Linked DNA regions of Variovorax paradoxus. The protein of the gene in region 1 binds, or shares a complex with, the protein of each later gene. Links are inferred from orthologs where the notes say so. Each region holds a gene or a part of one and is shown on either strand. Other genes may lie near its edges.

What was found.
Region 2: the proteins of dnaN (region 1) and L3V85_RS09840 are in contact, whole or in part, in a solved structure (PDB 1OK7), measured with the Escherichia coli proteins. The link is inferred for Variovorax paradoxus from one-to-one orthologs.

What each region holds. Positions count from the first base shown.
Region 1 is NZ_CP091716.1:102,683-108,262, reverse strand. Bases 839-3,826 are described here. They hold dnaN (DNA polymerase III subunit beta), read right to left. Parts: upstream 2,892-3,826; coding sequence 1,785-2,891; downstream 839-1,784. Other genes in these bases: dnaA (chromosomal replication initiator protein DnaA), read right to left, coding at 2,980-3,826; gyrB (DNA topoisomerase (ATP-hydrolyzing) subunit B), read right to left, coding at 839-1,648. Outside these bases: more of gyrB, read right to left, coding at 1-838; more of dnaA, read right to left, coding at 3,827-4,359; rpmH (50S ribosomal protein L34), read left to right, coding at 4,702-4,836; L3V85_RS00615 (ribonuclease P protein component), read left to right, coding at 4,938-5,360; membrane protein insertion efficiency factor YidD, read left to right, coding at 5,357-5,580. UniProt on the Escherichia coli protein: Confers DNA tethering and processivity to DNA polymerases and other proteins. Acts as a clamp, forming a ring around DNA (a reaction catalyzed by the clamp-loading complex) which diffuses in an ATP-independent manner freely and bidirectionally along dsDNA.
Region 2 is NZ_CP091716.1:2,102,221-2,107,748, forward strand. Bases 899-3,834 are described here. They hold L3V85_RS09840 (Y-family DNA polymerase), read right to left. Parts: upstream 2,993-3,834; coding sequence 1,805-2,992; downstream 899-1,804. Other genes in these bases: L3V85_RS09830 (purine-nucleoside phosphorylase), read left to right, coding at 899-1,093; L3V85_RS09835 (TIGR02117 family protein), read right to left, coding at 1,104-1,793; L3V85_RS09845 (YiiX family permuted papain-like enzyme), read right to left, coding at 3,099-3,713. In the rest of the region: more of L3V85_RS09830, read left to right, coding at 38-898; L3V85_RS09850 (putative glycolipid-binding domain-containing protein), read left to right, coding at 3,838-4,398; L3V85_RS09855 (Bug family tripartite tricarboxylate transporter substrate binding protein), read right to left, coding at 4,418-5,413; L3V85_RS09860 (LysR family transcriptional regulator), read right to left, coding at 5,410-5,528. UniProt on the Escherichia coli protein: Poorly processive, error-prone DNA polymerase involved in translesion repair and untargeted mutagenesis. Copies undamaged DNA at stalled replication forks, which arise in vivo from mismatched or misaligned primer ends.

The DNA.
Region 1 (5,580 bases):
GCTTGGCGACGTTGAAGTCGTCCGCGCCGCCGCCCGCCGTGGTCGCGCCTGCGCGGCCGATGCCGGTGCCCAGGGCGGTGATCATGGTGAGAATTTCGTTGCTGGTGAGCAGCTTCTCGTAGCGAGCCTTCTCGACGTTCAGGATCTTGCCGCGCAGCGGCAGGATGGCCTGGAACTTCCGGTCGCGGCCCTGCTTGGCGGAGCCGCCGGCGGAGTCACCCTCCACCAGGTAGACCTCGCACAGGGCGGGATCCTTTTCCTGGCAGTCGGCCAGCTTGCCGGGCAGACCCATGCCGTCGAGCACGCCCTTGCGGCGCGTCATTTCGCGCGCCTTGCGGGCGGCTTCGCGGGCGCGGGCGGCCTCGACGATCTTGCCGCAGATGATCTTGGCGTCGTTCGGGCGTTCCTGCAGATAGTCGGTCAGCAGCTTGCCGACGATGTCTTCCACCGGCGCGCGCACTTCGCTGGACACCAGCTTGTCCTTGGTCTGGCTCGAGAACTTGGGCTCGGGCACCTTCACGCTCAGCACGCAGCACAGGCCTTCGCGCATGTCGTCGCCGGTGACTTCGACCTTCGCCTTCTTGGCGAACTCGTTCTCTTCGATGTATTTGTTGATGACGCGGGTCATCGCGGCGCGCAGGCCCGTGAGGTGGGTGCCTCCGTCACGCTGCGGGATGTTGTTGGTGAAGCAGAGGACCTGCTCGTTGTAGCCGCTGTTCCACTGCATCGCCACTTCGACGCCGATGTGCGTGCCGGGAATGCCGCCGTAGGTGTCGGCCGGGCGTTCGCCTTCGGCGTAGAACGAGTTCGGATGCAGGACGGTCTTGCCCTTGTTGATGAACTCCACGAAGCCGCGCACGCCGCCGGCGCCCGAGAAGTCGTCTTCCTTGCCGGTGCGCTCGTCCTTCAGGCGGATGCGCACGCCGTTGTTCAGGAAGCTCAGCTCGCGCAGGCGCTTGGAGAGGATTTCATAGTGGAAATCGTTGTTCTCCTTGAAGATCTGCGTGTCGGGCAGGAAGTGCACTTCGGTGCCGCGCTTGTCGGTGTCGCCGATGATCTTCATGGGCGAGACTTCGACGCCGCTCACCGTTTCCAGCAGGCGGTTCTGCACGAAGCCGCGGCTGAATTCGAGTTCGTGGATCTTGCCTTCGCGGCGCACCACCAGGCGCAGCATCACGCTGAGCGCGTTCACGCAGCTCACGCCCACGCCGTGCAGGCCGCCCGACACCTTGTAGCTGTTCTGGTTGAACTTGCCGCCGGCGTGCAGCTCGGTGAGCGCGATTTCTGCCGCCGAGCGCTTGGGCTCGTGCTTGTCGTCCATCTTCACGCCGGTGGGAATGCCGCGGCCGTTGTCGGTGACGGAGATCGAGTTGTCCGAATGGATGGTCACGACGATGTCGTCGCAATGGCCGGCCAGCGCTTCGTCGATGGAGTTGTCCACCACTTCGAACACCAGGTGGTGCAGGCCGGTGCCGTCGGAGGTGTCGCCGATGTACATGCCGGGGCGCTTGCGCACGGCCTCGAGCCCTTCGAGGATGGTGATGGAGCCTTCGCCGTAGCTGTTGTCGGCCGCTGCGGCCGTTTCGATCTCGGGGATGTAGACGGGCTCGGTGTGCGGCACGTCGGGCTTGTTTTCTTCAGCACTCATTCGGATATTCCTCTGTCTCTCACGGCATTCGCGCGTGATTTTTCGGGCTCTCAAAAGCTCAATTCGCCGCCTCTTGAAAGCGCAAACCCGCGGGGGGCCGCGGGCTGTGTGCGCAAGGCGCTTCGGTGTCTGTCTGCTAGATACGCATCGGCATCACGACATATTTGAAGGATGCGTTCTCGGGGATGGTCAGCAGCGCCGAACTGTTGGAGTCGGCCAGGTCCAGCTTGACCATGTCCTGGTCCATGTTCGACAGCGCGTCGATCAGGTAGGTCACGTTGAAGCCGATTTCGATGGCGTCGCCGCCGTAGTCGATGTCGAGCTCGTCCTGGGCTTCTTCCTGCTCGGCGTTGTTCGACGCGATGCGCAGCGTGCCCGGCTCGATGTTCAGGCGCACGCCCTTGAACTTCTCGCTGGTCAGGATGGCGGTGCGCTGCAGGCTGGCCAAGAGCGGCGCGCGGCCCAGGGTGACGGTGTTCTTGTGGTTCTTGGGAATCACGCGGTTGTAGTCGGGGAACTTGCCCTCGACCAGCTTGGTGACGAACTCCATGCCGCCGAAGCTGAACTTGGCCTGGTTGTTCGCGAACTGCATCTCGATGGCGCCTTCGGCGTCGGACAGCAGGCGCTGCATTTCGAGCACAGTCTTGCGCGGAAGAATGACTTCCTGGCGCGGCACTTCGACGTCGAGCGTGGCCGACGAGAACGCCAGGCGGTGGCCGTCGGTGGCCACCAGGCTCAGCTGCTTGCCTTCGGCGACGAAGAGGATGCCGTTCAGGTAGTAGCGGATGTCATGCACGGCCATTGCGAACGACACTTGCGAGAGCAGGTCCTTCAGCGTCTTTTGCGGCACGCTGAACACGGGGCCGAAGTTGGCGGCTTCCTGCACCAGCGGGAAGTCTTCGGCCGGCAAAGATTGCAGCGTGAAGCGGCTCTTGCCGCCCTTGAGCACCAGCTTGCTCGCGCTCGATTCGAGGCTCACGGTCTGGTCCGAAGGCATGGTGCGCAGGATGTCGATGAGCTTGCGCGCGCCGATGGTGGTGGTGAAGTTGCCTTCGTCGCCGCCCAGTTCGGCGGTGGTGCGGATCTGGATCTCGAGGTCGCTGGTGGTCAGCTGCAGCTGGCCGCCGGTCTTGCGGATCAGCACGTTCGCCAGGATCGGCAAGGTGTGACGCCGCTCGACGATGCCCGCCACGGACTGCAGCGCGGCGAGGACTTTGTCTTGGTTTGCCTTCAAAACGATCATGTCTTCTTCCTCTTCTCTATCTCTTTGAATCAGCTTGTAAGACGCCATTCTCCGCTGTCGCGAGGGGCATCCTGGATGACATCTGGCTTCAGCCCTTGAGCGTCTGCTCGAGCACGTGGAGCTGCTGGTTGAGTTCGGTGAGCTGCTGGCGCTCGCCCGAAATCTTGCGCACCGCGTGCAGCACCGTCGTGTGGTCGCGCCCACCGAACAGCTCGCCGATTTCCGGCAGGCTCTTCTGCGTGAGTTCCTTGGCCAGGTACATCGCGATCTGCCGCGGCCGCGCAATGCTGGCCGGGCGTTTCTTGCTGTACATGTCGGCGACCTTGATCTTGTAGTAGTCGGCCACCGTTTTCTGGATATTCTCGACGGAGATCTGCCGATTCTGGATCGACAACAAGTCACGCAGCGCCTCGCGCGCCAGGGCGATCGAGATCTCTTTCTGGTTGAAGCGCGAGTAAGCCAGGATCTTGCGCAGCGCGCCTTCGAGCTCGCGCACGTTGGAGCGCACGTTCTTGGCGACGAAGAAGGCCACTTCTTCCGGCATTTCGGCCGATTCGGCGCGCGCCTTGTTGATCAGGATAGCCACGCGCATTTCGAGCTCGGGCGGCTCGATGGCGACCGTGAGACCCGAATCGAAGCGCGAAACCAGGCGCTCGTGGATGTCGGCCAGCCCCTTCGGGTAGGTGTCGCTGGTCATCACGATGTGGGATTTCTTGGCCAGCAGGGCCTCGAACGCGTTGAAGAATTCTTCCTGCGTCCGGTCCTTGTTGGCGAAGAACTGCACATCGTCGATCAGCAACAGATCGAGCGAGTGATAGCGTTCCTTGAACTCATCGAAAGTCTTGCGCTGATAGGCCTTGACCACATCCGACACGAATTGCTCGGCGTGGATGTAGAGAACTTTGGAATCGGCGCGGTCGGCCAGCAGCCGGTTGCCCACGGCATGCATCAGGTGGGTCTTGCCCAGGCCGACGCCGCCGTAGATGAAAAGCGGGTTGTAAAGATGGCCGGGCATGCCCGCCACGTGCATGGCCGCGGCGCGCGCCATGCGGTTGGCCGTGCCTTCGACCAGGGTGTCGAAGGTGAGCCCCGAATTGAGCCGGTTCTTGAAGCCGGCGGCGGCGGGCTCCTCGCCCGGGCCGGCCACGTCGCGCGGCACGTCGGTCTCGGTCATGACCGCCACAGGCGCAGAGCGCACGGGCGTTTCGCGAGGAGCAAGCGCTAACTCGATGGCGACCGGCTGGCCGTACATCTTCTCGGCCATGGCCGCGATCTTGCCGGCGTACTGGGCCCGGATCCAGTCGAGCTTGAACCGGTTGGCGACGAACACGGTCATGCGCGACAGGTCGTCGGCGACCTGTGCCGTCAGGGGTTTGATCCAGGTGTTGAACTGCTGCTCGGACAGTTCCTGCGCGAGCTGGTCGACGCAGGCCTGCCAGAGGCTTTCGCCGATGCCGTCAGTCGACATGGGCGGGAGAAAAAGTGATGAGACCTTCGGGCATTTCTTGGTATAGGTATTGTGGATATTCTCTGCTGGAAGGCGGCTGGCATTCTAACTTGTCAAAACCTTATCCACACGCTGTCCCGGATGCCGAAAGGCCCGCAAATCCAGTCGAAGATTGTTCGGGCGGCCAATGTTTGCGATAATTGCGGGTTTCCCTGAAAACCTCTTTGCGTTCGTCACTGGAGCTAGGAGTAGGAGTTCAGGGGTTATCCCTGGGTCATCCCAACACGCTCCCCCGGCGCCCCGCTGGCTTCTCATGCTTTTTCAGGCAGAGAGTCCGCGCGAACAGGGAATTAGGAAATCATCATGAAACGCACTTATCAAGCTTCCAAAGTCCGCCGCGCCCGTACCCACGGCTTCCTGGTCCGCATGAAGACCCGCGGCGGCCGTGCCGTCATCAACGCACGCCGCGCCAAGGGCCGCAAGCGCCTGGCCGTCTGACGGCAGCCCACCTGCCGTTGCCAGCAGCCGATACGTCAGCGCCAGCTTCCGCGGCCGGTGCGTCCGGCCTGACCGGTAACGACGTGCGCGGCCAGGCTTCCATGCAGCGGCTCAAGACCCGCGCGCAATTCCAGGCCGTCCTCGCAGGTGCCACCGTGGCGCGCACTGCTCATTTCGCATTGCATCGCTGTGCGCTCGATTCCGCATCGGGCGCACCGCCGCTGTTCGCGTCCGACGACGTCTGGCTGGGTGCCATGGTGCCCAAGCGCTGGGCGCGTCGCGCGGTCACGCGCAACGCCATCAAGCGCCAGATCTACGCCGTGAGCGCCGCTCAGGGTGTCGTTTTGCCACGTGCCGCGCACGTGGTGCGGCTGCGCGCGGGCTTCGACCGCAAGGAATTCGTGAGCGCCACCTCAGACAAGCTCAAGAGCGCCGTTCGCGCCGAACTCCAGCAACTGCTGGCACGGGCCGCGCGCACGCCGGCGCCCTCTTCTTCCGCGCCTGCCTCTTCCTCATCATCATGAAACGCCTGCTGATCGGCTTCGTGAAGGCCTACAGACTGCTGCTGAGCCCCTGGCTCGGCCAGTCGTGCCGCTTCACGCCGACATGCTCGGTGTATTCGATCGAGGCGCTCGAGGTGCACGGCGCGCTCAAGGGCAGCTACCTGACTCTGCACCGCATCGCGCGCTGCCAGCCCTGGTGCCAGGGCGGCCACGATCCGGTTCCACCGAAATCACAGCGTCG
Region 2 (5,528 bases), 2.0 Mb from region 1 along the record:
TGCGGCCCGTCTCTTCTTTCCCTTATCGAGCCTTCGAATGTCTTCTCGTCCCTCTTCGTCCTTCCGTAGCCGCTGGCTGCTGCTGCCGGCCGCCGTGCTGCTTGCCACGGGCTGCGCTTCCACTTCGTCCTCTTCCGTGCCGGCCTCGGCTTCGGCCTCGCCCGCACCGGTGAAGGTCAAGGTGTTCGTCGCCGCCATGTTCGAGATCGGCAAGAACACGGGCGACCGCGCCGGCGAGTTCCAGCACTGGTACGAGCGCTACTGGATGAACGCCAAGCCCATTGCCGTGCCCGGCGCGCTGCAGCCCGTGTACTGCAACGCCGACGGCGTGTGCGGCGCGGTGCTGGGCATGGGCAAGGTCAATTCGTCGTCGTCGATGCAGGCCATCCTGCTGAACCCGCAGCTCGACTTTTCGCAGGCCTACTACGTCATTTCCGGCGTGGCCGGCACGCCGCCCTCGCGCGGCACCATCGGCGAGGTGAACTGGGGCACCTGGCTGGTCGACTATGACCTGGGCCACCGCTGGGCCCCGGAAGAAAACAAGCCCGGCGAGCCGACCTTCATGCCGCGCAAGGGCTACGAGGAATACCGCCGCTTCCAGCTCAACCCCGACCTCGTGCGCTGGGCCATGAAGCTGTCGGCCGACACGCCCCTGAAAGACTCCGAATCGGCCCGCAAGTACCGACTGCGCTACCCCGACGCCGCGGCCCGCCGCGCGCCCTTCGTCGGCACCGGCACGCATATGACGGGCGACACCTTCTTCCACGGCCCCGGCATGTCGAAGCAGGCGCAGTACATCGCCAAGCTCTACGGCGCCGACGACTACGTCATCACCGAAATGGAAGCAGCCGCCATCACCCTGGTCATCAAGCGCACGCACGGCACCGACCGCGTGATGAGCCTGCGCGGCGCGGTCAACTTCGACCAGGGCAACCCGAAGGAGACCACGCTGCAGCACCTGGACCCGGCACCGGGCGAAACGGCCGGCGGCTTTGCCGAGACGGTGGAGAACGTCGAGCGCGTGGGCAGCCGCGTGGTCGACCACATCGTGGCCAACTGGCCGCAGTGGCAGGGCGGCGTGCCCAGGCCCTGAGCCGGCTCTGTCAGGGCCGCGCCGGCTGTAGGTGCCAGGTCACGGTGAAGTCGAAGGGCGTCCATCGGCTCACCGTGACGCCTGCCTGCCGCAAGCCTCGGCCTATCCACGTGTTGCAGGTCTCGAAGAGGTTGTAGGCGCCCTCGGCTTCGTAGAAGGCGTCCTGGTTGTCGTAGTGCGCGCCCGCGATGGGCTGTGCCGGCCCCGGCGGCAGGCTGGCGCGCACATGGGCGACGAGCCGCGCGTACTGGGCCTGCGACAGCGGAAGGTCGAAGGCGCCGCGGCCCAGTTGCCCGCGCCGCAGGTAGCTCACGTGCAGCAGCGAGCGGTTGCCGCCCGACAGCGCCCCGAAGGCGCGCGCCGCCGTCAGGTCGCCCCAGGTGGGCGTGTTCAGGTAGAACTCGCGGTCGCCCCAGCCGATGGCGACGAACTCGGCATCGGGCGGCGGGGCCCTGAAGTCTTTCAGCGGAAATACCTGCAGCCAGTCGATGGCGACGGAGCGGACCGGGAACACGTAGTCGGTGTGCACGCCGTTGCTCAGTACCCAGGCCTGCACTTCGGCGGGAGCGGCATTGCTTGCCGGCTTCGCGTCGTTGGCCGGCCAGAACACCAGCGCGCAGGCGACGGCGACGTACAGGCCGATCAGCGCGACCAGCCCCAGCAGTGTGAATGCTGTGCGCCGGAGCCAGCGTTTCAGCATGGTGGCGCCCGTCAGAAAAGAGAGGCCGTGGTCGCCACCGGCTCCGATGCCGCGCGCTGCGCGCCGGTGGGGGCCAGTGCTTCGGGGCTGCCGGCCTTGGCCAGCGCGCCCACGCGCACGCCCAGCAGCCGCAGCGGCCGCTCCAGCGGCACGCGCTTCAGGCACTGGCCGCCGGTCTGGCGGATGGTCCTGGCGTCGGCCGTGAAGTGGCCGATGGTCTGGTCGCGCGTGGCGATCTTGAAGTCGTCATAGCGCAGCTTGATGCCGATGGTCTTGCCCACGTAGCCCTTGCGCTGCAGGTCGGCCGCCACCTGCTCGCACAGCCGCGTGAAGATCGCGCCCAGCTCGGCGCGGTCGCGCACCGCGTGCAGGTCGCGGTCGAAAGTGGTCTCGCGGCTCATCGACACCGGCTCGCTTTCGGTCACCACCGGGCGGTTGTCGCGGCCCCAGGCCACTTCGTGCATCCACGCGCCTGTGGCCTTGCCGAAGTTGGCGACGAGCCAGTCGCGGTCGCGCGCCGCGAGCTGGCCCACGGTCTCGATGCCGAAGCGCTTGAGCTTTTCGTCGGCCTTGGGGCCGATGCCGTTCACCTTGCGGCAGGGCAGCGGCCAGATGAGCTTTTCGAGGTCGTCCTCGTAGACGATCGAGATACCGTTGGGCTTGTTGAACTCGCTCGCCATCTTGGCGATGAGCTTGTTGGGCGCCACGCCGATGGAGCAGGTCAGGCCGGTGGCGTCGAGGATGGCCTTCTGCAGCAGCCGCGCCAGCGAACGCCCGCCGTCGCGCTGGCCGCCGGGCACGTCGGTGAAGTCGATGTACACCTCGTCCACGCCGCGGTCTTCCATGAGCGGCGCGACCTCGAGGATGACTTGCTTGAACGCGCGCGAGAAGCGCCGGTATTCGTCGAAGTCCACCGGCAGGATGATGGCCTGCGGGCACAGCTTGGCGGCCTTCATGAGCCCCATGGCCGAGCCGACGCCGAACTGGCGCGCGGGGTAGGTGGCGGTGGTGATCACGCCGCGGCCGGTGTAGTCCTTGAGCAGGGGGAAGGACTCGACCGGAATGTCGGCGAGCGTGCCGCCTTCGGGCAGGTCGCGGATGGCCTCGTCCACGCGCCGCCGCCCGCCACCGATGACCACCGGCCGCCCCTTGAGCTGCGGATAGCGCAGCAACTCGACGGACGCGTAGAAGGCGTCCATGTCGAGGTGGGCGATGCGGCGGATCGGCGGGGCTGACGGGGACTGGGAGCTCACGGCAACAATTGTCTCGCGGGTCGGCGGCGTTCGCCTGCCCTGGGGCGATTCGTCAGCGAGTCTCGACGGTCCTGAGCAACGGCGACTCGAACATCGCCACCGGCGAGATCACCGGTTCGTCCATCGGCACCCTGTCGCCGTAGCGCTCGCGCATCTTGGCGCGCACCGCGGGGTCGGCCAGGTTGAATTCGCGGATCTTCTGCAGCTCGCCGATGCGCACGCCCAGTGCGCGCTGGTAGAGCTTCCAAACGAGTTCGGAGCAGTAGATGCGCTGGTCGGACCATTCGAAGGTCAGGTCGTAGGGGCGACCCTCGAAATCGGAGGTGCGTGCGCGCAGCTTCGCCACGGCTTCCGGTGTCAGCAGCCTGTCTGCATCGCGCAGGCGCTTGACCACGTAGTGGCCGCCGTTGCCGCGCGCGGTCCATTGCGCGAGCGGCGTGTAGCGCACCGTGGATACCGCCTCGAACACATGGGGTTTGCCGCCCCGCATCAGCACGATGCCCATGTGGCTGTAGCGCGAGCCGGTGGCGCGCTGCACCGCCAGGCTCTGCGCCGAGCGCGAGGTGTGGAAGATGATGTCGCCGTCTTTCAGCTCGGCTGCAGCGTGGCCGGCGCTGCAGAAAAGCAGGGGCAGGAGCAGCGCGAGCGCCGCGGGGAGCTTTTTCATGTTGCCGCGCATTGTCCGGCAGGCCGGCGCGTGCGGGCTTCGTCTTTGGCTTGCCTGACTCCCACCTGCGGCGCGGCGGGTCATTGCTTGCGCGGTGCAGCATGCCGGTGCCATCATGCGCGCCATGCAAACAGTCGCCTCCATTCTCTGGCGCAGGCTCGATGCGCCGGGCCATGACGCCTGCCGTCTCGAGCGCAACGCCACGGCCTTGCAACTCGATGACGCAGCCGTGTTCCGGCTGGAAGACGGCCGCATCGGCCAGTTGAACTATCGTGTGCGTTGCGATCTTCACTGGCACACCCAGTGGGGCACCGTGCGCGGCTGGCTCGGCGGCGCGCCGGTCGACCTGTCGATCTCGCGCGACGCACGCGGCCACTGGAAGCTCAACGACGAGCCGGTGACCGACCTGTCGCATTGCTTGGACCTCGACCTGGGCTTCACCCCCGCCACCAACCTGCTGCAACTGCGCCGCCTGGGCCTTGCCAAGGGCGAGGGCGCCGACGCCCCGGCCGCCTGGCTCGACCTGGACGGCGGCGGCGTGTTGAGCGAACTGGCGCAGCGCTACGAGCGCCACAGCGACACCGAATATGCCTACGAAGCCAAGCGCTTCGACTACGCGGCCACCTTGAGCGTGACCGAAGACGGCTTCGTGCGCGACTACCCGCGGCTCTGGAGCGCGGACTGACCGGCGCTTAGTCTGGCGTTCAGTCGAACTGCGAGCGGTCGCCCGCAACCAGTTCGCGGTTGCGCCGCCGGTCGATCGCGATCTCGTGCGCGAAAGCCTCGGTGCCGCCGCCAGCCGGCAGGTTGTAGGCCCCATGAAGCCGCGCGCGCACCGTGCCGCTCTCGAGCACGCGGTTGATCTCGGCGTTGAGCCGCTGCACCACCGCAGGCGGCGTGCGAGCCGGCGCGAAGATGCCGAAGAGCGAATCGCGGTTCGCCTTCTCGAAGCCCAGCTCCGCCAGTGTCGGCACGTCGGGCAGCGCTTCGATGCGCGCGGGCGCGCCTACCGCCAGCGGCTGGAAGCGGCCACTTTCGATGTACTGCAATTGCTGCGCCGCGACATTGGTCGACAGCACTTCGAACTGCCCGCTGAGCGCATCGTTGAGTTGCGGGCCGCCGCCCTGGTAGGGGATGTGCGTGATGTCGGTGCGGCTTTGCATGCGCACCTGCGCCAGCACCATGTGGCCGATGGTGGCCACGCCCGACGTGGCCCAGCGCACCGCGCCCGGCCGGCTGCGCGCCTGCGCGATCAGCGCGCCGAAGCCGCGTCCCTCGAAGGCCGGCGTGCCGACCACCAGCACCGGCGTGCGCATCACGCTGGCCACGGGCACGAAGGCGCGCTGCGGGTCGTAGGGCACGCGCGCCAGCAGCGGATGCAGCGTGAGCGGGCTGATGGCGGAGAAGGCCAGCGTGCAGCCGTCGGGCGCCGAACGCGCGAGTGCGTCCATGCCCAGGCTGCCGCCGGCGCCGGGACGGTTCTCGATCAGCACCGGCGTGCCGAGCGCCTGTGCGAGCGGCTCGGCCAGCACCCGCGCCATGCCGTCGCTGACCCCGCCGGGCGGATACACCACGATCAGCCGCACCGCGCGGTTGGGCCAGTTGGAAGGTGCCGCGCGCAAGAGGCCCGGTGCCGCGCAGGCGGCGGCGAAGAGGGCGCCTGCGCCCTGCGCGAAGCGGCGTCTCGCCCGCGTATTCATGGCGCCGCCGGGTCGGCTTTGGCGTGCGCGCTCGCGAGCTTGCGCAGCAGCGCCGCGAAATGCTGCGCGGGCAGGTTGTCTTCTTCGGCGCGCGACACCAGCGTGAGCGGCGCGT